DNA from 3 places in the Rhizobium sp. P1_E1 genome. Region 2 is predicted to be linked to each of the others. Evidence: riboswitches for the same ligand, from Rfam matches in the RefSeq annotation. Region 2 holds a riboswitch; each other region holds the start of a gene.
What was found. A riboswitch is a leader RNA that binds a small molecule or an ion and turns the genes downstream of it on or off. The one in region 2 is predicted to bind FMN.
Positions count from the first base shown of each region.

Region 1: linked by a shared signal. The riboswitch ahead of ribB (3,4-dihydroxy-2-butanone-4-phosphate synthase) and the one ahead of ribN (riboflavin transporter RibN) in region 2 are both predicted to bind FMN.
Region 3: linked by a shared signal. The riboswitch ahead of AC1D1Z_RS09725 (6,7-dimethyl-8-ribityllumazine synthase) and the one ahead of ribN (riboflavin transporter RibN) in region 2 are both predicted to bind FMN.

Region 1 covers NZ_JBFUAY010000052.1:12,184-20,280, reverse strand. The annotation lists gene AC1D1Z_RS18610 (ATP-binding protein) at 1-1,626, shown strand, start outside; gene mobB (molybdopterin-guanine dinucleotide biosynthesis protein B) at 1,678-2,199, opposite strand; gene mobA (molybdenum cofactor guanylyltransferase MobA) at 2,196-2,825, opposite strand; gene AC1D1Z_RS18595 (DMT family transporter) at 2,835-3,743, opposite strand; gene AC1D1Z_RS18590 (SDR family oxidoreductase) at 4,072-4,839, shown strand; gene ribB (3,4-dihydroxy-2-butanone-4-phosphate synthase) at 4,926-5,561, opposite strand; FMN riboswitch at 5,688-5,886, opposite strand; gene AC1D1Z_RS18580 (glucose 1-dehydrogenase) at 6,079-6,861, opposite strand; gene AC1D1Z_RS18575 (hypothetical protein) at 6,956-7,096, opposite strand; gene AC1D1Z_RS18570 (SDR family oxidoreductase) at 7,132-7,920, opposite strand; gene AC1D1Z_RS18565 (sugar ABC transporter ATP-binding protein) at 7,943-8,097, opposite strand, start outside.
Region 2 covers NZ_JBFUAY010000012.1:67,926-76,022, reverse strand. The annotation lists gene lon (endopeptidase La) at 1-1,880, shown strand, start outside; gene hupB (DNA-binding protein HupB) at 2,087-2,362, shown strand; FMN riboswitch at 2,487-2,641, shown strand; gene ribN (riboflavin transporter RibN) at 2,726-3,634, shown strand; gene AC1D1Z_RS07520 (esterase-like activity of phytase family protein) at 3,718-5,928, shown strand; gene AC1D1Z_RS07515 (aldo/keto reductase) at 6,002-6,988, opposite strand; gene AC1D1Z_RS07510 ((R)-mandelonitrile lyase) at 7,231-7,632, shown strand; gene AC1D1Z_RS07505 (class I SAM-dependent methyltransferase) at 7,638-8,097, opposite strand, start outside.
Region 3 covers NZ_JBFUAY010000018.1:14,949-21,129, reverse strand. The annotation lists gene AC1D1Z_RS09750 (winged helix-turn-helix domain-containing protein) at 1-286, opposite strand, end outside; gene AC1D1Z_RS09745 (adenylate/guanylate cyclase domain-containing protein) at 360-1,478, opposite strand; gene AC1D1Z_RS09740 (hypothetical protein) at 1,682-1,906, shown strand; gene AC1D1Z_RS09735 (GCG_CRPN prefix-to-repeats domain-containing protein) at 2,021-2,332, opposite strand; gene AC1D1Z_RS09730 (SRPBCC family protein) at 2,566-3,012, opposite strand; FMN riboswitch at 3,256-3,398, shown strand; gene AC1D1Z_RS09725 (6,7-dimethyl-8-ribityllumazine synthase) at 3,477-3,911, shown strand; gene AC1D1Z_RS09720 (VOC family protein) at 4,086-4,775, shown strand; gene AC1D1Z_RS09715 (LysR family transcriptional regulator) at 4,894-5,778, opposite strand; gene ampC (class C beta-lactamase) at 5,902-6,181, shown strand, end outside.

The DNA of each region.
Region 1 (8,097 bases), on a different contig from region 2:
TCCTCGATGGCCCTGTCTGCTTCAGCCACCTGCAAGGCGGTCTTCGGCCGAGGGCCGGATGACGATGTCACGCGCGACGATCTGATCGCAAGCATCCACCCCGACGACCGGGATCTTGTGCTGGCACGGTTGCGCCAGACGATCGATACTGGACGCGACTATTCGATCGAGCACAGGACGATCTGGCCGGATGGATCGCTGCATTGGACCGAGGTCCACGCGCAGCTTTATTCCGACAGATATGGTTCCGCCATGAAACTCGTCGGCGTCTGCTCCGATACCACTGTCCGCAAGACCATTGAGGAAAATCTGAGACGGCTCAATGAAAACCTCGAAGAGCGCGTGAGGGAGCGGACCAAAGAGGTCAACGCCGCTCACCAGACCCTGCTCGAAGAAGTCGCCCAGCGTGAAAGAGCCGAGGAGCAGCTTCGCCAATCGCAGAAGATGGAGGCGATCGGCCAACTGACCGGCGGCGTCGCACACGATTTTAACAATCTGCTGATGGTCGTTCTCGGAAATCTGGAGCTGCTCGGCAAGCATGTTGCCGGAGATGCCAAGGCGACGCGCCTGGTCGACGGGGCGATTCAGGGTGCGCGGCGCGGGGCGGCGCTGACGCAGCGGCTGCTGGCTTTTGCCAGACAGCAGGATCTGCAGGTCAAGCCGATCGATCTGGCCGAGCTGGTCTCCGGCATGAAAGATCTGCTGCGGCGCTCTGTGGGATCCTCGATCAGCATCGAAACCATCCTGCCGGCAACCCTGCCGCCGGCGCTGGTCGATGCGAACCAGCTCGAACTGGCGCTGCTCAACCTTGCGGTCAATGCCCGCGATGCGATGCCGGATGGCGGGACGCTGTCCATATCGCTGCGTGATGCGCAGGTGGCCGGCGATGACGGCACTCTCGACAAGGGCGCCTATCTTGTGTTGGCGGTGGCCGATAGCGGCACCGGCATGGACGCGGAGACGCTGAAGAAGGCGGTCGATCCGTTTTTCTCGACCAAGGAACTCGGAAAGGGCACGGGCCTCGGCTTATCGATGATCCACGGGCTTGCCGTTCAGCTCAATGGCGCACTTCGTCTGACAAGCGAACTTGGGGTCGGGACGACCGCTGAGTTGTGGCTTCCGGCAACCGAACAGCGCCCCGAGCGGGTGATCGAAGCGGAACTGCCCGTTCCGCAAGCTGCATCCAGACTGAAGATCCTGCTGGTCGATGACGATGCCTTGATCGCCATGAGTTCGGTCGACATGCTTGAAGATCTCGGCCACGAGGTCGTCGAAGCAAACTCCGGCGCGCAGGCGCTGGAACTGATCAGCAGCGGTCAGCATTTCGACCTTGTCATAACCGACTATTCGATGCCTGGTATGACCGGCGCACAGCTTGCCCAGGCCGCAAGGGAGATTTATCCAGCATTGCCGATCGTGCTGGCGACAGGTTACGCCGATCTTCCCGCCGGCACCGATATCGATCTTCCGAGATTGGCAAAGCCCTATGATCAGGCTCAGCTCGCCAAGGAAATCGCCAAGGCGATGGCAAGCGAAACAATTCAGCTTCTCAGGTCCGGCAGTGGTGCACGGGGCTCAGGGCCTCCACTGCCGCGCGTCCTTTCAGGCGCGCAAAGGACGCTGTAACACTTTTAAGCGCTGCATCATTTTGTCCTTAATTCGATTCCGATTTAAGAATTATGCCTTGGCCTGTCCAAGGCCGACGATGCCAGCAATGAAATCGGCGATGGCGCCCGTGTCGTCCAGATCGAAGACCGGCAGGGCCGTATCCGTGACGGCATGATCGGCGGCGATAGCGCAGATATGGGGATCGCTTGGTGCCAACGGTTCACGATTTGCCGCCTCCAGGCGGCGGGCCTCGATCTTCGGGATCGGCTCGCGCTTGTAACCTTCGATCAGCACGAGGTCGCAGGGGGCGAGGCGGGCGAGGATCTCCTCGAACACAGGTTCGGGGGCACCGCGCAGCTCGTGCATGATGGCGTAGCGGGTGCCGGAGACGATGGTGACCTCGTGGGCGCCGGCCTGGCGGTGGCGGTAGCTGTCGGCCCCGACCTTGTCGATGTCGAAATCATGATGGGCGTGCTTGATCGTCGAGATCCTGTAGCCGCGGCGGGTGAACTCCGTCACCAGTCGGACGGCGAGCCCCGTCTTGCCTGAGTTCTTCCAGCCGGCGATGCCGAAGATTTTCGGTGCGGTCATCCGCGAAGGGCCTCCAGCCAGCGTTCCGCCTCGACGAGATCGTCGGGCGTATTGATGTTGAAGAAAGGGTCGAGCAGGCTGGCGCGGGTCGGATGCAGCGGAAACGCCACTTCCGTAACGTCATGCCGTAACAGGAAGTCGCGTACGCGGCGCTTCTCGTCGGTGGTGATCCAGGCTTCGAGATCGGCGGCCAGCGTCACCGGCCACAGCCCGAAGACGGGATGGCTGCGGCCCTCGGAGGCGGCAATGGCGATCTGCGACGGGTGCTCGATCGCTGCCGCCAGCCGGGCGACGAGATCGGCCGGGAAGAACGGGCAATCCACCGAGACGGTGACGACATGGGTGATCGAGGGCAGGCCGGCGGCATAGACCATGGCTGCATGGATGCCGGCCATCGGCCCGGCCTTACCGCGAAAACGGTCAGGAACGACAGGCACGCCCTCGGCGGCGGCATCGGCATTGACGGCAACGAGCGGGGCCTGCTGCGAGAGGCGGGTCAGCACATGGTGGAGCAGGCTCTCGGCCCCGAGCATCACGCCTGCCTTGTCGCGGCCCATGCGCTGCGAGCGGCCGCCGGCCAATACGACGCCTGCTATATCAGATCTGCCAAGCGAGAATTCAGCCATCATCCTTCCTCAGACCGGCGCGCGCGGCGCGGATTCCTGCGCGATCGGCGATACGCGGCGCTTGGCCTCACGATAGAACGTATAGAGGCCGGAGGCGATGACGATCGCAGCGCCGACGAGCGTCCAGCTGTCAGGCACTTCGGCGAAGAAGAGGAAGCCGAGCAGAGAGGAAAAGATCAGGCTGGTATAGCGGAACGGCGCGACGAAGGAGATTTCGCCGGTGCGCATGGCGAGGATAACCGACTGGTAGCCGACGAGCACCAGCACCGATGCGAGCACGAGATGCCCAAGTGCGCTAGCGCTGACCGGCTGCCAGCCGCCGAGCAGCGGGATGAGCAGCGCGCCGAAGAAGGAGGCTGATATGGCGGTGATGACGGTTATCATCAGTGAGGGAATTTCCGGGCTGATGCTCCGGGTGGCGAGATCGCGGCCGGCCGTCGTCAGCACCGCGGCGACGCAGAGCAGGGCGGCGGCGGTGAATCCTTCCGGGCCAGGGCGGATAATGATCATCACGCCGACGAGGCCGACGAGGATCGCCGACCAGCGCCTCCAGCCGACCGGCTCACCGAAGAACAGCGCAGCACCGAAAGTGACGACCAACGGCAGCGACTGCAGGATCGCCGAGGCATTGGCGATCGGCATCATGCCGAGCGCGGTGATATAGGTGACGGCGGAGAGCGTCTCGCAGATGATCCTGAAGATGATCATCGGCTGCAGCATGATGCGCCAGGAGCGCAGCGCGCCCATTTTCCAGGCAATCAGATAGACGAGCAGGCTGGTGAAGAGACCGCGCAGGAACATGATCTCGCCGGCGTTCATATAGGCGATCACCGATTTGGACAGAGCGTCGCTCGCGGAAAAGCCGGCCATTGCCATGCTCATATAGATGGCGCCCTCAGTATTGCGTGACCGCGGCATGAAGAGATTCCCGTTACCTGTGCGCTCCTTTTAGTCGCGAAGATGCATGAAGGGAATCGGATGAATGTCACACCAGGGATAAATCGATGATGCGGTGCACAATGGCGCTGATGTCAACGCAGGCGTGTGGGTGGAAGTCTAGACAAGTGCCTGTTTTATAACGTGAATTCCGATATTTCCGACGCCGCGATCAAGGCGTCGATGAGGACGCGCCGTCGCGTTGCCGGTTCGGCCATAGGCGTTTTTCTCGTCCTGCTCGGGAAACGGGTGGCTGCATCGCCTGATGTTTGAGCATCTCAGGTCTCGCAACAACCCAGGAGAGATCGATATGACACTTCTCAACGACAAGATCGCAATCATCACCGGCGCAAGTTCCGGCATCGGCCGCGCGGCGGCGAAACTCTTTGCACGGCAGGGCGCCAAGCTCGTGGTCACCGGCCGGCGGCAGGACGCGCTCGATGCCATCATCGCGGAAATCGAGGCGGAGGGTGGTCAGGCCGTCGCCATATCAGGCGATGTCAGGGACGAGGCGCTGCAGGCAAGGCTCGTCGAGACGGCAGTTTCGCGTTTCGGCCGGCTCGACATCGCCTTCAACAATGCCGGCATCCTCGGTGAGATGGGGCCGGTCGCCGGGCTGTCGCTGGAGGGCTGGCGCGAGACGATCGAGACCAATCTCACCGCCGCCTTCCTCGGCGCCAAGCACCAGTCGGCGGCGATGGGAAAAGGCGGCGGATCGCTGATCTTCACCTCGACTTTCGTCGGCCACACCGTCGGCATGCCTGGCATGGCCGCCTATGCGGCGAGCAAGGCGGGGCTGATCGGCTTCGTGCAAGTGCTCGCCGCTGAACTCGGAGCGCAGAAGATCCGCGTCAACGCATTGCTTCCCGGCGGCACCGACACACCCGCCAGCATTACCAACGCGCCGGATGCCACGCCGGAGGTGCTCGCCTTCGTGGAGGGGCTGCATGCGCTGAAACGCATGGCGCAACCCGAAGAGATCGCCAATGCGGCGCTTTTCCTCGCCTCCGACATGTCGAGCTTCGTGACCGGCACGGCGATGCTGGCGGATGGTGGGGTTTCGATCAGCCGGACATAGGACCGGCAAGGGAAGGTGCCGTCAGTGTCATCACTGCGGCACGTTCTTTGTTGCGGCGGGCTATGCCGCCGCAACTAAGGCATCGATCAGGCGACTTCGCGTATGTCTCTTTCCGCCTGGCGGTCGAGGTAGGCGACCAGATCCTCGATGGTGACGAGGGGTAGGTTGTGGCGTTCGGCGAAGAGCGTGAGTTCGGGCAGACGGGACATGGTTCCGTCGTCGTTGGCGACTTCGCAGATGACGCCGGCGGGGACCCTTCCGGCGAGGCGGGCGAGATCGACGGCGGCTTCGGTATGGCCGGGGCGGCCGAGCACGCCGCGGGGGTTGGCGCGCAGCGGAAAGATGTGACCGGGGCGGGCGAATTCATCTGGCTTTGCGCGATCGTCGACGAGGGCGCGGACGGTGGCGGCGCGGTCGGCAGCCGAGATGCCCGTCGTCGTGCCCTTGAGATAATCGACCGAGACCGTAAAGGCGGTTTTGTGCGATTCCGTGTTGTTGGGCACCATCAGCGGAATATCGAGCGCATCGAGGCGCTCGCCTTCCATGGCAATGCAGACGAGGCCGCGGGCGTGGGTCATCATGAAGGCGATTGTTTCCGGAGTAACGGCATCGGCCGCGACCACGATATCGCCTTCGTTTTCCCGGTTTTGGTCGTCAACGACGACGACCATCTTGCCGCTGGCAATGGCTGATATGGCATCTTCAATTGTTGCAATAGTCATGCTGTCTGGCCTTTCAAGGGTTATGTCAGCGTACTGACATGGTCTGCTCGGCTCAATCCGTGAGCGAGCCTTCTGCCCTTGGGCGAACAAACGTCAGCCGACTCCGTGATGGAGTGCGACTGCCCGTGTTGTCCTCTTCCATCCGGACTATACCGTCGGCTCCGGCATCTCACCGGATCTGCTGACCTTCCAGCAATTCAAAGTGCTACAGCGTCGTTTGCGCGTCTGAAAGACGCGCGGCGCTGTGGTGCCGGAAGCGCTCGCGGGCTCCAGGATTGCTCCTGATACCGCCGGTGGGGAATTGCACCCCGCCCTGAGAACATTTCAAAGATAGGATCAAAAACAGGCGGATGGCAAGGTCACTCGACCGGGCAAAAATGCAAAGCTGCCCTAACGCCGATGGACACACTGTTCACATGGAGGCGACGACCGGCTCGCCTTCCGTGCTTCGTTGGTGGTTTGATCCTTCCATGCATGTCGTTGTCCCAAACCACTGCGCACTTTTAGGCGACATGCATCAGGACATGATCAGGCCGCCGTCGACATTGATCGTCTGGCCGGTGATATAGGCGGCGTCATCGCTGGCGAGGAAGGTGACCAGGCCGGCGACATCCTCTCCGGAGCCGGCCCGTTTCATCGGGATGCCCGCGACCCATTCCTTCATCAGTTCGCCGGGGGCGTAGTTGCCGAGCAGCTTGCCCCAGGCCTGGTCGTTATAGGCCCACATGTCGGTCTCGATGATGCCGGGGCAGAAGGCGTTGACGGTGATCTTCTCGGTCGCGACTTCCTTGGCCAGGCTCTGGGTGATGCCGACGACGCCCATCTTCGAGGCGGCGTAATGCGGGGTGTAGATGAAGCCATCGCGGGCCTGGCCGGAAGCGGTGTTGATAATGCGGCCGCCGCGCTTGTGCTTGCGCATTCTTGATATCGCCTCCTGAGCGCAGAGGAAAACGCCTTTGGTGTTGACGGCCATCACCTTGTCCCACTCGTTTTCGGTCAGGTCCTCGACCCGGGCGATGGTAATGACGCCGGCATTCTGGATCGAGACGTCGACCGAGCCGAATTCCTTCTCGGCGGCATCGTAGAGGGCCTTGACGCTTGCCTTGTCGGTAACGTCGCCGATGAAGGAGATCGCCTTGCCGCCTTCGGCCCGGATCTGTTCGGCAACGCCGTGGACCAGCTCCTCGTTGGCCGAAACGACGAGATTGGCGCCTTCGCGCGCAAAGCGTCTGGCGATGGCAGCGCCGATGCCGCGGCTGCCTCCCGTGATCACGACCGTCTTATCTTCGAAGCGTTTCATGCTCTTTCCTTCCCGGTAAACAGCAAATCTGGGCGTGACCTGCCCTGCGATGATTATTGGAGCTCAAGCGGTTGCCGAGATAGTCTTGGCGAATTCAGGCAGTCTTGGGCGCCGTCCGTTCGACAGCCCGTTCGATCGGCGTGAAGGGCGGGCAGACGACGATATCGCACGCCGTCTTGCCCGTTATTCCCTTCAGCGCCTCGATCTCAGCTAGGGAGGAAGCGAGACCGTTCATTATCCAATTGCCGGCAATGAGCTTTCGCCTCGCCATCACCAGCAGCAGAAACCGCCGTCGACGAGAAGATCGACGCCGGTCACGAAGCTTGCCGCATTCGACAGCAAGAACACTGCCGGGCCAACCATCTCGTCCACCGCTGCCATTCGCTGCATTGGCGTTTGCTCTTCGAAGAGCTTGGTCTGATGAACCATCTCCGGACGGGTGTTCATGGGCGTTGCCGTGTATCCGGGGGAGATGGTGTTGACGCGAATGCCGCGGTCGACCCATTCCATCGCCATAGACTTCGACATATGGATCACGCCCGCCTTGGAGGCGTTATAGTGCGCTTGGCTCAGTCCTCGGTTTACGATCACACCCGACATGGAAGCGATGTTGACGATGGAGCCGCGTCCATTCTTCAGCATGGCGCGAGCCTCTGCCTGGCAGGAAAGAAAGACGCCTTTCAGGTTGATATCCATCAACGTCTGATATTGGTCCTCCTCCATCTCTTCCGCTGCGTTCGCGTTAGCGATGCCCGCCGCGTTGACTGCAAGTGTCAATGCGCCGAGATCTGCCTCGGTCCGTGCTATTGCCTCTCCAAGGGAAGACTTGCTCGTGACATCAGCCGCGATCTGGATCGAACGGCGGCCAGCGGCGCGAATATGTTCAGCCGTCCTGGCCAGCCCGTCGTCGGTTCGACGGTCGAGTAACGCCACGTCGGCGCCGCACTGTGCAAGGCCGATGGCAATGCGCTGCCCGATGCCGCTGCCGGCTCCGGTAACGATGGCAACCTGGCCGCTGAGATCGAAAAGCTTCGGGGCGTTCAGAGTGATGTCGGACACCGCTCTTCCTTTCTCTGTCTGTTTAGATGGTGGCTAGCTCCATGACCGAAACGTCATTTGCCTGGTCACGATTGAGAATGCCTGCCTGTTTGCCTTGCGCAAGCACGAGAATGCGATTGGAGACGCCGAGAACTTCCTCGAGGTCCGAGCTTACGACGATGACCGCCACGCCCCGTT
Region 2 (8,097 bases):
CCGAGAAGCAGGAGATGCTGGAGACCACCAGCGTCAAGCAGCGCCTCGAAAAGGCCCTCGGCTTCATGGAAGGCGAGATCTCGGTCCTGCAGGTCGAAAAGCGCATCCGCTCGCGCGTCAAGCGCCAGATGGAGAAGACCCAGCGCGAGTATTACCTCAATGAACAGATGAAGGCGATCCAGAAGGAACTCGGCGACGGCGAGGAAGGCCGCGACGAGATGAGCGAACTGGAAGAGCGCATCTCCAAGACCAAGCTGTCCAAGGAAGCCCGTGAAAAGGCCGATGCGGAACTGAAGAAGCTGCGTCAGATGAGCCCGATGTCGGCGGAAGCCACCGTCGTGCGCAACTATCTGGACTGGCTGCTCGGGATCCCCTGGGGCAAGAAGTCGAAGATCAAGGCCGATCTCAACAATGCCGAGAAGATCCTCGAAGCCGATCACTTCGGTCTCGACAAGGTCAAGGAGCGCATCGTCGAATATCTGGCCGTGCAGGCTCGCGCCACCAAGATCAAGGGCCCGATCCTCTGCCTCGTCGGCCCTCCGGGTGTCGGCAAGACTTCGCTCGCCCAGTCGATCGCCAAGGCGACCGGCCGTGAGTATGTCCGCATGGCGCTTGGCGGCGTTCGTGACGAAGCCGAAATCCGCGGTCACCGCCGCACCTATATCGGCTCGATGCCCGGCAAGGTCATCCAGTCGATGAAGAAGGCGAAGAAGTCCAACCCGCTCTTCCTGCTCGACGAGATCGACAAGCTCGGCCAGGATTATCGCGGCGATCCGTCCTCGGCCCTGCTGGAAGTGCTCGATCCGGCGCAGAACATGACCTTCATGGACCACTATCTGGAAGTCGAATACGACCTGTCGGATGTGATGTTCATCACGACGGCAAATACGCTGAATATTCCAGCGCCCCTGATGGACCGCATGGAGATCATCCGTATCGCCGGCTACACCGAGGATGAAAAGCGCGAAATCGCCAAGCGGCACCTGCTGCCGAAGGCCATCAAGGAACATGCGTTGCAGCCGGAAGAATTCTCGGTCAGCGACGACGCCCTGATGGCGATCAGCCAGCAGTACACCCGCGAAGCCGGCGTCCGCAACTTCGAACGCGAACTGATGAAACTCGCCCGCAAGGCGGTCACCGAGATCATCAAGGGCAAGACGAAGGCCGTTCATGTGACGGCTGCCAACATCTCCGACTACCTGGGCGTCCCGCGCTTCCGCCATGGCGAAGCCGAGGGCGAGGATCAGGTCGGCGTCGTGACCGGTCTTGCCTGGACGGAAGTCGGTGGTGAGCTGCTGACCATCGAAGGCGTGATGATGCCGGGCAAGGGCCGCATGACGGTCACCGGCAATCTGAAGGAAGTCATGAAGGAATCGATCTCGGCAGCGGCCTCCTATGTTCGCTCGCGCGCTGTCGATTTCGGCATCGAGCCGCCGCGCTTCGACAAGAGCGACATCCACGTGCACGTGCCGGAAGGCGCGACGCCGAAGGATGGCCCCTCGGCCGGCGTCGCCATGGCAACCGCGATCGTCTCGATCATGACAGGCATCCCGGTGGATAGGCATGTGGCCATGACCGGTGAAATCACCCTTCGCGGTCGTGTGCTGCCGATCGGTGGTCTCAAGGAAAAGCTGCTCGCAGCGCTTCGCGGCGGCATCAAGAAGGTGCTGATTCCGGAGGAAAACGCCAAGGACCTGGCGGAGATTCCCGATAACGTGAAGAACAACATGGAGATCATCCCGGTATCCCGCATGGGCGAGGTGATCAAGCATGCGCTGATCCGGCGACCGGAGCCGATCGAATGGGACGGCACGGTAGAAACGCCCGTCATCGCAACGGTCGAAGGCCTCGATGAGACAGGCGCAACCATAGCGCATTGAGTGGCCTTTGCCACATTTACGCCCAATTGGGGCAAAACACGCAAAAAGGCTGGCGGAAACGCCAGCCTTTTTTGTGAAAACGTCATGTAGACGCTTGCTTTTCCTTGATTTGCAGGGCTTTTGGGTTTTCGGCGGGCCTGATGAAACCTATTCTGCGCCTAGCTTACTTTTGAGTCGTTTCATACCATTTAGAAAGGGGTGGAAACATGAACAAGAATGAACTCGTGTCCGCAGTAGCCGAAAAGGCAGGGCTGACGAAGTCTGACGCGGCTTCCGCTGTTGACGCGGTTTTCGACGTTGTCCAGGCTGAACTCAAGAACAAGGGCGACATCCGCCTCGCGGGTTTCGGCAGCTTCACCGTTTCTCATCGTGCCGCAACGAAGGGCCGTAATCCGTCGACGGGCGCTGAAGTCGACATTCCGGCTCGCAACGTGCCCAAATTCACGCCTGGCAAGGGCCTGAAGGACGCCGTCAACGGCTGATCTGATATTATCCGTCAGCCGGAAACGAGACCGGTTGTGAAGGATTTGAGAGGGGTTCGGCTTTGCCGGACCCCTTTTGCTTTAGGAACACTCTTGCCGCCGCGCGGGCTTTGATCTACGACATTTCTGTTCTCAGGGCGGGGTGAAACTCCCCACCGGCGGTAAGAGTTTCGGCTCGAGCCCGCGAGCGCCTTCCCTCATGTCCAAGCGGGGGAAGGGTCAGCAGATCCGGTGCGATTCCGGAGCCGACGGTTAAAGTCCGGATGGAAGAGAATGAGTGTTGGCCGTGCGAAGGGCAGGGATCCGCCATGTCGCTCGTGTCCGTGCCTCATGCGTCCTGATTTATGTTGGTCCCTGTTTTGGATGAAAGACATGAATCAGACTTCCCTTGCAGTCTCGCCGTCCCGCGCCGTTGTCGGTGCACTCTGGATGGTGCTTGCCGGCATTGCTTTTTCGCTTCTCAACGTCGTCACCCAATGGCTGACGATGAAGCTTGCCTTTCCCTCGGCGTCGGCAGCCTTCTGGCAATATGGCTTCGCCTTCCTGTTTTCGTTGCCGTTCCTTAAGAGGCTCGGCCTCGCGGCGATGCGCACGCACTATCCCTGGCGTCACCTCGCGCGCGTCGCGCTTGCCGCGCTCGGCGTCGAGGCCTGGGTCGCCGGCCTTGCCGCCGTGCCGATCTGGCAGGCGATCGCACTGGTGATGACCTCGCCCTTCTTCATCATTCTGGGTGCCCGGCTTTTCCTCGGTGAGCGCGTCGGCCCGGCCCGCTGGGCCGCGACGGCGGCGGGTTTCACCGGAGCGATGATCATCCTGCAGCCATGGTCGGACGGCTTTGGCTGGGCGGCACTCCTGCCTGTGCTCTCGGCGATGCTGTGGGGCGCCTCGTCGCTGATCACCAAAAGCCTGACGGGCATTGAACGACCGGAGACGATCACCGTCTGGCTGCTCGTTCTGCTGACCCCGATAAACGGCGGGCTGGCGCTTGCGGCAGGTTTTGCAGTGCCGACGGGCGCAACGCTTGCCCTGTTCTTGCTGGCGGGGCTGCTGACCGCCGCAGCGCAGTATTTCCTGACGCTTGCCTATGCCGCAGCCGATGCCGCCTACGTCCAGCCGTTCGATGATCTCAAGCTGCCGTTGAACGTGCTGGCCGGTTGGCTGTTCTTTGGCTATGCGCCGGCGGGTTACCTTTGGCTGGGAGCAGCTCTCATCCTGTCTGCCTCGCTCTTCATCATGCGAAACGAGATGCGCCGGGAGCGCAAACCAGCCTGATGTGGTCTGGCGCAAAATGTCGCCTCTGTCATGCCTCTGTCATGCCGCTCGCGCAGAAAACTCCTGTTTCGAATGTTCGACACATGGGGGATTTCATGACAATTTCATCGCGCAAGGCAGCGCTCGCTGCCGTGCTTCTCGCATCCGTTGCCTTTCCGGCCGCGGCCGAACCGGTTTTCAATCGCATCGCTTCCTTCCCGGTTGCGCAGAACCTGCCGGCTGACAAGGACAAGCTTTCGGTGAGCTCCGCCGAAATCATCACCGCGACCGACGACGGCAACACGCTGATCTATAGCGACAGCCCGCTCGGCGCGATCGGCTTCATCGACATTACCGATGCCAAGGCTCCGAAGGCCGGCGGCGCGGTGATGATGGACGGCGAGCCGACATCGGTCACCTCGAGCGGCGGCAAGGCGCTCGTTGCCGTCAACACTTCCGAAAACAAGGCGAAGCCCTCGGGCCGTCTCGCCATCGTCGACGTGGCGACCAAGAAGATCGAAAACAGCTGCGATCTCGGCGGCCAGCCGGATTCGATCGCCCTCAACAAGGATAAGACGCTCGGCACCATCGCGATCGAAAACGAGCGCGACGAAAAGGTCAATGACGGCAAGATCCCGCAAATGCCGGCTGGCGACCTCGTCGTCTTCCAGGTCAGGAACGGCACCGTCGATTGCGGCACGATCAAGCACGTGGCGCTGACCGGGCTTGCCGGCGTCGCCCCGGAGGATCCGGAGCCGGAATTCGTCGCCTTCAACAGCCTGAACGAGATTGCTCTGACGCTGCAGGAAAACAATGAGATCGTCATCATCGACGCCAACACGGCTGAAGTGAAGACGCATTTCTCCGCCGGCAGCGTCGATCTCACCGGTATCGACACCAAGCGTGACGGCGCCCTGAAATTCTCGGGCGAAGCCAAAGGCGTGCTGCGCGAACCCGACGCCGTGAAGTGGCTGGACGACAACCGCCTCGTCGTCGCCAATGAAGGCGACTACCAGGGCGGCTCGCGCGGCTTCACCATCTTCGACAAGACGGGCAAGCTTCTCTACGAATCGGGCGCATCCTTCGAACGCGCCGTCGCCCATATCGGCCACTATCCGGAAAGCCGGTCAGGATCGAAGGGCGTCGAGCCGGAAGGCCTCGAAGCCGCCAAGTTCGGGGACGATCAGTATTTCTTCCTGCTCGCCGAGCGTGCTTCGGTCGTCGGCGTCTATAAGGATACCGGTGCCGATCCCGAACTCGTCCAGTTGCTGCCGTCCGGCATTTCGCCGGAAGGCGCGATCGCCATCCCTAAGCGCAATCTCCTCGTGACTGCCAACGAACTCGACCTCGGAAAGGATGGCGGCGCGCGCTCGCATGTGATGATCTACGAGCGCTCGGAAGGCGAAAAGGCCTATCCGCAGATCGTCTCCGCCGAGAAGGACGGCAATCCGATCGGCTTTGCAGCCCTTTCGGGTCTCGCCGCCGTTCCGGGCAAGCCGGGCATGCTCTACGCCGTCAGCGACAGCGTTCTGGGCTCGCAGCCGACGATCTACACGATCGATGCCAGCAAGAAGCCGGCCGTCATCACCGACGCCCTCGTCGTCAAGCGTGACGGCGCCCCGGCCCAGAAGCTCGACATCGAAGGCATCGCGGCTGCTGCCGACGGCTCCTTCTGGCTCGCCTCGGAAGGTTACAGCGAGCGTCTCGTTCCGCATGCCCTCTACAACGTCAATGCCAAGGGCGACATCAAGGCCGAGATTGCCCTGCCGAAGGAGCTCGTCGCCAACGAAATCCGCTACGGCTTTGAAGGCGTGACCATTGTCGGCACCGGCGACGATGCGACGCTCTGGATGGCGGTCCAGCGTGAGTGGAGCGATGACGAGAAGGGCTTCGTCAAGCTCGTCTCCTACAATCCGAAGAAGAGGGAATGGGGTGCTGTGCGCTATCCGCTCGACAAGACGGAAAGCGGCTGGGTCGGCCTGTCGGAAATCTCGGCCCAGGGCGACAGCGTCTACATCATCGAGCGCGACAACCTCGTCGGTGATGCCGCCAGGCTGAAGAAGCTCTACAAGGTCGCGATATCGGACCTGAAGCCCGCCAAGCTCGGCGGCGAGCTGCCGGTCGTCAAGAAGACCGAAGCCCACGACTTCCTCGGTGAGCTGAAGACCGCGACCAACGGCTACGTGCTGGACAAGCTTGAAGGCTTCACCTTCGACGCATCGGGCAAGCCCTATGCGGTCACCGACAATGACGGCGTCAGCGACTCCTCCGGCGAGACCCTGTTCTTTCCGGTTGACCTGGTCGGCACCAACTGAGCTTCTGAAAGTTCCACGACATAAAAATGGCCGGGCGAAAACCCGGCCATTTTCGTCTCGGAGTATTGGGCGCCTACCAGCGCTGATGCACATGCGGCGCGATCAGCCGCTCGTAAATCTCGCGCGTTGCTGCCATGACATCGGCCGAAAGCGGCGCCAGATTGGCAGCAGCCGCATTGCCCTTGGCCTGCTCGGCGTTACGCGCGCCGGGGATGACGACGGTGACGGCGTCGCTCATCAGGATCCAGCGGAGCGCGAAGGCGGCCATGGTGGCGCCCTCGGGCACCAGCTTGCGCACCTCTTCCACCGCCTGCAGGCCGACCTCAAAGGGCACGCCGGCAAAGGTCTCGCCGACATCGAAGGCTTCACCGTTGCGGTTGAAATTGCGGTGGTCGTCGCTGGCGAAATGTGTGTCCCGGGTGATCTTGCCGGAGAGAAGACCGCTGGCGAGCGGTACGCGGACGATGATCGCCACGTTCCTGCGGCGTGCTTCCTGGAAGAACAGGTGATCGGGGCGCTGGCGGAAGATGTTGTAGATGATCTGGATGCTGACGACGCCGGGATATTCGATCGCCTTCAGACCGTCCTCGACCTTCTCGACGCTGACGCCGTAACCCTTGATCTTGCCGGCCTTCTGCAGCGCGTTCAGGTCCTCGAAGACCTCCGGCTGGTAAAGCACCTCACGCGGCGGGCAGTGGAGCTGCACGAGGTCGAGACTGTCGACGGCAAGATTCGTCAGGCTGCGGTCGATGAAGCCTTCGAGATTAGCCTTGGTGTAGCCTTCCGCGACATGCGGGTTGAGGCGGCGGCCCGCCTTGGTAGCGACCATCGGACGCACACCGCCGCGCGTCTTCAGCACGTCGGCAATGATCTTTTCCGAGCGCCCGTCGCCATAGACGTCAGCCGTATCGATGAATGTCATGCCGGCATCGAGCGCGGCATTGAGCGCCGCGCGTCCGTCGGCCTCGCTGATATCGCCCCAGGAGCCGCCGATCTGCCAGGCGCCGAAGCCGACATTGGTGACGGTGAAGGGCATGCGGCCAAAAGCATGGTGTTTCATGAAAAATCCTCCCTACTGCATGTCGCCCGGAAGTGTGCGGGGACAGCGACATGCATAAAAACAAAGAGCCAAAGCGCATCGCATGAATCAAGCACGATGCGACGCGCTTTGGTGATGAAAGCCACTGGAACTATCAGGCGGGTGACTCCGCGGCAATTGCCGATCCGGCTTTGATTGGTCGCCTCGATGAAATATCGTCGCGATATAAGGCTTCAACCGCAATGAATGGAAAAGGAAAGATCATGGAGATCAAACCCGCCGGCTCTCGCCCCTCGACGAAGCCACCGGCCGACTATTTCACCGGCGCCGTTCGCCAGGATCCGCTGATGGAAACGCCGGCGCCGGCACGGGCGAGGGCGGTCTCCGTCACCTTTGAACCCGGCGCCCGCACGGCCTGGCATACGCATCCGCTCGGCCAGACACTGATCGTGACATCAGGCAAGGGCCTCGCCCAGAGCTGGGGCGAGGACATCCGCGAGATCCGCCCCGGCGATACCGTCTGGTTCGCGCCAGGCGAAAAACATTGGCACGGCGCTGCCCCGGACACGGCGATGACGCATATCGCCATCCATGAAGCGCTGGACGGCAGCCACGTCGACTGGATGGAAAAGGTCAGCGACGAGCAATATTCCGGTAAAATGTGAGCTGATCAGAGCCGCTTCAGGCAATAGGAAAAATGCGCGTGCGATTCGACCGTCAGGAACTCGAATTGCCAGCCGTAATCCTTGCAGAATTTGGTGACCGCCTCGACGACGCCATAGACGATCGGCTTGACCGTATTGCCGGTGCAGAAATCATGCCCGGCAATACGCCCCGTCCGCTTCACCTTCTTTTCGCAGAGCAGGAGTTCCTGCCAGGTGAGCTCGAAGGAATGGTCGGTATCGATATAGGCCCAATCGAGGAAATCGTCCTCGAATTCGGCAAGCTTGTCGAGCGATGTGCCTTGCATCAGATGCAGCCGGCCGGCCGCGATCTCGGCCGCGAAATTCGTGTGGATCGCATCGAGCCCGGAGCTGTAGCGATCCATTGACCAGGGATCGATGAGGTAGAGCTGCGCCGGGCGATTCTTTTCCAGGATCTCCGCCGTATATTCGCCAAAGGCTGCCCCG
Region 3 (6,181 bases), on a different contig from region 2:
CGTGCCTGGCGCGCCACCAGCGGTCGCGCCGCGAAGCATGCGGCGCTTCCTCGATGAATCCGTACTGGGCGAGCTGACGCAGGTGATAGCTGGTCGCGCCGCTATTCAGCCCGAGCCGCGCCGCAAGCTGCGTCGCGGTGGCGGGGCCATCGAGCCTGAGCATGCCGAGCATGCGCAGCCGGACAGGATGCGTCAGCGCCTTCAGCGCGGTTGGATCGGGCACGACACGGCTGAGGGTGCGGGGTGCGGTGACGGATTGAGCAGGCTGCGGGCGCGGATTTTTCATGCCGGAAGCCTACTATTGCAAAGATATCTTTGCAAAGCTTTCTTTGCATAAATGCAACTGCCCTGTCCGCAGCTCAATCCTCAGGCAGGGTGAAGACCGCGCAAGGGTCGGCGATGCCACGCAAGGTGTGCTCTCCGAGCGGCATCAGTGCCGTCGCCGTATTCGCCGCAACCGCGCCCGAGATCAGCACGCTTCGGCCGAGCGGCTTACACAGCCCTTCCAGCCGGCTGACCAGATTGACGGCGGGGCCGATGGCCGTAAAGTCCAACCGGTCGGCAGCACCAATATTGCCCCACAGGATCTCGCCAAAATGCAATGCTGCGCCGAAGGGCAGCAGCGCCAGCCCCTGCGCCTGGCGCACCTGATCGAGATGGGCCATGCCGGCGCGGCTGGCGGCGACCGCGCGCAGTGCTGCCTCGCAGGCCTCGCAATCCCCTCGAGCGGCGTCGCCCTCGCTCGACGTAGCCGTGACCGGAAAGATCGCCAGCACGCCGTCGCCGATGAACTTCAGCACCTCGCCCCCGAAGGCATGCACGGCGCCGGCGACGCGGTCGAACCAGGCATCCAGTGCGGTGATCATCACGTGAGGCTCGGTCACTTCGGAGAGCGCGGTGAAGTCGCGCAGATCGGCGCAGAGAAGGGCTGCGCGGATGGTCTCGCCGGTGCCGCGGGCAAGGGCGCCGGCCTGCACCCGGGCGGCGCTGCGGCGGCCGAGATAGGCTTCAAGCAGCGCGGCCTTCGCCTCCCGCGCCGCCAAGGCGGCGAGCGGCGCTCCAGCAAAACGCGCGACCTCGTGCAGCAGGCCAGCCTCAGCCGGGCCGAATGCACCGGCCCCCGCCCCATTGGCGATACCCGCCCAGCCGAGCACCGGTCTGTCAGATATCTGATTGTCCTGTACAGGCCCGATCCTATCCTCCCATACCGGTCCCAACCCGGCCAGCCACTCGCGCCCGGCCTCACTCTGCGGAGCCGCGGCGAAGGCCAACGCCTCGATGACAGCACCGGTCTCGGCCCGCCACAGCCAGGTGCGCCGCGCGATGATCGGATGCGGCACCGAAAGCGTCAGCGCGCCACCGGAAAGCGGCAGGCCATCGGCCAGCAGCCGGCGCCCGAGTTCGGCCAGAAACCGTTCGGGACCAGGCGAGGCGCCGGCCTCGTCAATCAGCCAGGCAAGGGGGGACGGCAGATCCATGGCTTAACATCGCACGCTCACCGGGGCGGCCGCAAGGACATCCCCGGAGTGACCGCTTGCGGTCATCCCCGGGTTCGAAAAAGGACGTCCGCTCCCTGTCGAAAGCCATTCGCCACGGTGGAAAACAAAAAATAAACACTTTAAACTTGCGCGACTTTGATTCCATTATAGGGCCGTTCGTCATCGTGTGATTGAGGGGTACGATGGGCACGATATTCTGGCCGAAAGATCCGCTGGATGGGAATGACATGACGCTGCTGACGTCGATCCTTCGGCGATGGTGCGAAAGGTATCAGGTCGAGCTGACGGCGGAGGAGAGCAGCCGCAAGGCGAAAGAACTCGTCGAATGGTTCGAATTCGGCGTCAAGGATCCCATCGAGCTCGAGGAATTGATCGACGACAAGCACTGGCTCGTCGGCAGGATCTGACCCTCTCGGGCAAATCGGGAGAACGCTGGCTGTCAGCGTCGGCGAAGCTGTTTCATTAGAAAAGGCCGGGCGAAAATCGCTCCGGCCTTCATCCATTACATCTAAGCGAGACCTTTAGTCGTCATCCCGCCAACGCCGGTCGCGATCCCAGCGCCTCTCATGGCGCCAGCGCGGGCCATCATCCCAATCCCGGTGACGCCGCTCCCAGCCCCAGCGGGGCGGACCACCGTAGAAAGCTACCGGCGGCGGGCGTCTCCAGTTTCGCCGGCATTCGCCCCAGCGCGTCAGATGCCAGCCGCGACCGCAGGCGTAGTCGACCTTTGTGACATTGCTCTGGACATTGATTGTCCCCATCGGCGTCGCCTCAGCTGTGCCGATCGAGAGGCCGCCAACGAGCAAGGCGGCCGCGATAGAAAGCGCTTTCATCGAGAACTCCATTTTCAATCCAGCCGTCCCCACTTTATGGCCGCTAAATTGAACTGGAGATGAACTGCGCGTTCATGTTTGGCGCTGGAGCATGATGCCGAAAAGTGTGAGCGGTTTTCGGACGACCTTATGCTCTAACTCTTTAATTTAGAACAGGATTCAGACTTTGGGCCGATCCAGCCTAAAATCATCCTGTTCTGGCAGCGCGCGATGTCGAAGGTGGAAACGCTGGGCTACGTCCTGCCGTAAAATGGGTCGGGACCTGGACTACGCCCGGCGGCGACTTCGGTCAGCCGCCCGAGGTAATGCGCCCAGCCTTCCGCATGGCCGGCGCATTGATCGGCGCTGGGCAGGCCGCTATGGGTGAGCCGCAACAGCGTTCCGCCCCCCTGCTCGATCAGATCGATCTCGACCAGGCTCGACCCCGGCGGCACCACCTCGCTGCCGTCCCAGCCGAAGCTGTAGGCAAGGCGATGAACCGGCACCACTTCACGAAACGAGCCGCGCGCAAAGCGGGCGCCGGTGACGTTGACGAGATAGAGTCCGCCGGGCTGCGGCTCGACCTGCGCTTCCGTTCCCATCCAGCGCAGGATCTTCTCCGGATCGGTCATCAGCGCAAACACCGCGGCCGGCGGCGCCGCGATATGCGCCTCGCGGTGAACGACGAAAAATTCTGGCATCACTCTCTCCCATGGTTGTCACGGCCCCGCCCAGGCGGAGACAGCGCGTCCTGTCTTGTCGTGGTATTTCTGACCTAGATGTCCTCACAGAGAGCATGTAGGCGCATGCCCCTCCTCCGCAAGAGGGATTGCCGGTCGCCATCGACGAACGAGCGAAATCGCCGCTTGGGGAGCTCTGATCCAGCTCCGGCCGCGAAAGCATTTCGACCTATTGCCAGCCCGCCGCCTTCCCCCTATTGTTCGTGCCGTTCTCAGGGCGGGGTGAAAGTCCCTACCGGCGGTATGCAATTTTGATTGCGAGCCCGCGAGCGCCTTCTCAGGAAGGGTCAGCAGATCAGGTGAGATGCCTGAGCCGACGGTCATAGTCCGGATGAAAGAGAACGTGCGTTCCTGCCGCCCTTGCGGCTGTCGGGGACGTTCGTGATCGCCTTGGGTGATGTGTCTGTTCGCCAAAGGAGATTACCGTGACACCCACCCGCTACGCCTTCGTCAAAGCCAGCTGGCACGCCGACATCGTCGACCGCGCCCTTGATGGCTTCTACCAGCTCGTTCCGCCCGAGCAGGTCGACGTGTTCGATGTTCCCGGCGCATTCGAGATGCCGCTGCTTTCCCGCGATCTTGCGGCAACCGGGCGTTACGGCGCCGTCATTGCCGCCGCCTTCGTCGTCGACGGCGGAATCTACCGCCACGAATTTGTCGCCCAGGCCGTCGTCGATGGGCTGATGCGCGCCGGCATGGATACGGGCGTGCCGGTGCTGTCGGTGTCGTTGACGCCGCACCAGTATCAGGAAACCGAGCATCACAAGCAGATCTACCGCGCGCACTTCGTCGAGAAAGGCCGTGAAGCGGCAAAGGCAGCTCTGACGATCGGCAAAACCCGCGCCGCTCTTGCCGCGTAGTCAGCGGTTCGACGAACAGAAGACGGCGGGAACAGTCCCGCCGCTTCGATACAACTCCGCTACACGGCCAAACCAGACAGAATAATTGATTCGACGGCCTCACCGCACTGTGGTCCACTGGCCACTGACATGTATCGCCATTCTTAACGCATCCAAAACCCCAAGGAGCTGAAGATGAGCAATGCAATGCGCAGTGAAACCCCCATTGAGACCCCGAGAACACAGCCCGTCGACACCAAGCTCGAGGTGGTCGTCATCCCCGTTTCCGACGTCGATCGCGCCAAACGCTTTTACGACGGCCTGGGCTGGCGGCTCGACGCCGACTTCGCCAATGATGCCGATTTCCGTGTAATCCAGTTTACCCCGCCCGGCTCCGGCTGCGCGATCATCTTCGGCAAGAACGTCACCGCCGCGGCCCCCGGTTCCGCCCAGGGGCTCTACCTGATCGTCTCCGACATCGAGGCCGCTCGCCGCGATCTCATCGCCCGCGGCATCGAGGTCAGCGAAGTGTTCCATGACGCTGCCGGCGTCTATGCCGGCAAGGACGAACCCTATCTGTTCGGCCGCCTGCGGATCGCCGGCCGCGATCCCGATCATCGCAGCTATCGCTCCTTCGCCTCATTCAAGGATCCCGACGGCAACGGCTGGCTGTTCCAGGAAGTCACCACGCGGCTGCCGGGGCGCATCGACGCCGACGAGACGAAATTCACGACGTCGACCGAGCTTGCGTCAGCACTCCGCCGTGCGGCAACTGCCCATGGTGAACACGAGAAGCGAAACGGCGGCAAGCACGACGAAGGCTGGCCGGACTGGTACGCCGAATACATGGTCAGCGAACAGGCCGGCAAGCAGCTTCCCTTGTAGGCAAAGGCGGCAACATCCTCTGAGAAGCAAGGGCATTTCGGTATGGCGCGCGCCATACCGAAATGTTTTATCGTGTCTATGCCTCGTCAGGTCGAGGATCGCGATCCGCCAGAAGCTGTCATTGAGATGCGGAAGAGATCTGCGACGTTATCCAATCGGAAAATGCGAGCATGGCTGCCGTTGGCGGCCTTGATTGAAGTCGAGTCAGCCAATAGCTGCCCAATGATATGGTCGTGGGAAAAGGTTGTAATATAGCCCCTGATGACAGATGCCTGGAAAACATCGACGGCGGCGCCAGAGCAATTCCCAATCCTTGCATGGCCGCCTCCATCATGGCGAGGGAAGAGTCAAAAACGATCCCTGCGTTGACCTGTGCCGCCGGCGGAACATCCGCGGCCTCGAACCAGGTACTCCACTCGTCGGCCCTATAGCTCCGCAAAAGCGTCGCTTCGGCAAGATCTGCGGGCGATCTTAAACGGTCTGCCAGTCTGGGGGTGCACAGAGGCGAAAGCGGAGCGTCGAACAGACGCAGTGCTTCTGTGCCGTGCCAGGAGCCGCTGCCGAAGCGAATGGCAAAATGCAGCCCCTCAGCGGCCATATCGACGCGATTATTGTTTGTCGAAATGCGCACGTCGATGAATGGATGCTGCTGTTGAAAATCCGGAAACCTTGGCAATAACCAGCCGACAGCAAAGGTTCCAACCACGCCCAAAAACAGCAATTCCCGAACTTGCCCGGCTTCAATCCTGTCCAGCGTGATTGCCATTTGATCGAAGGAATTGGTCAACGTTGGCAAAAGAGCTTCACCTTCCGCGGTGATTTTCAAACCCTTTGGGAGGCGCTGGAAAAGCGCAACGCCCAATCGCTTCTCCAGGCTTTTGACCTGCTGGCTTACGGCGGCCTGAGTAACGCAAAGTTCGATTGCGGCGCGGGTGAAGCTGAGATGTCTCGCCGAAGCTTCGAAGGCTCTCAAGCCATTCAAAGGGAGGAATTGCCGAACCATCTTAGCCCTAGATTTTCTTGTATCTCCTCCGAGATATCATCGTTTGCTGCCGCAAAACAGTGCCATTAAATGCCGTCCTCATGCGCCTTTGCGCTGATTGAACCGCGTCTGGAGGATGAAAAAATGAAGCTTGATTGGATAGGAATTCTATCAGCCGCCCTGGTCGCGACATGCATTTCCTCAAATGGCTTTGCGGCTGACGAGATGAAACTGCAAGCCATCTCGGACAACGCGATCAAACCGATCATGGATAAATACGGCATCCCGGGCATGGCCGTTGCCATTACCGTTGACGGAGAGGACCACATCTTCAACTACGGCGTCGTGTCGAAGGACACCGACAAGCCCGTCACTGCGGCCACCATGTTCGAACTCGGGTCAATCAGCAAAACGTTTACAGTGA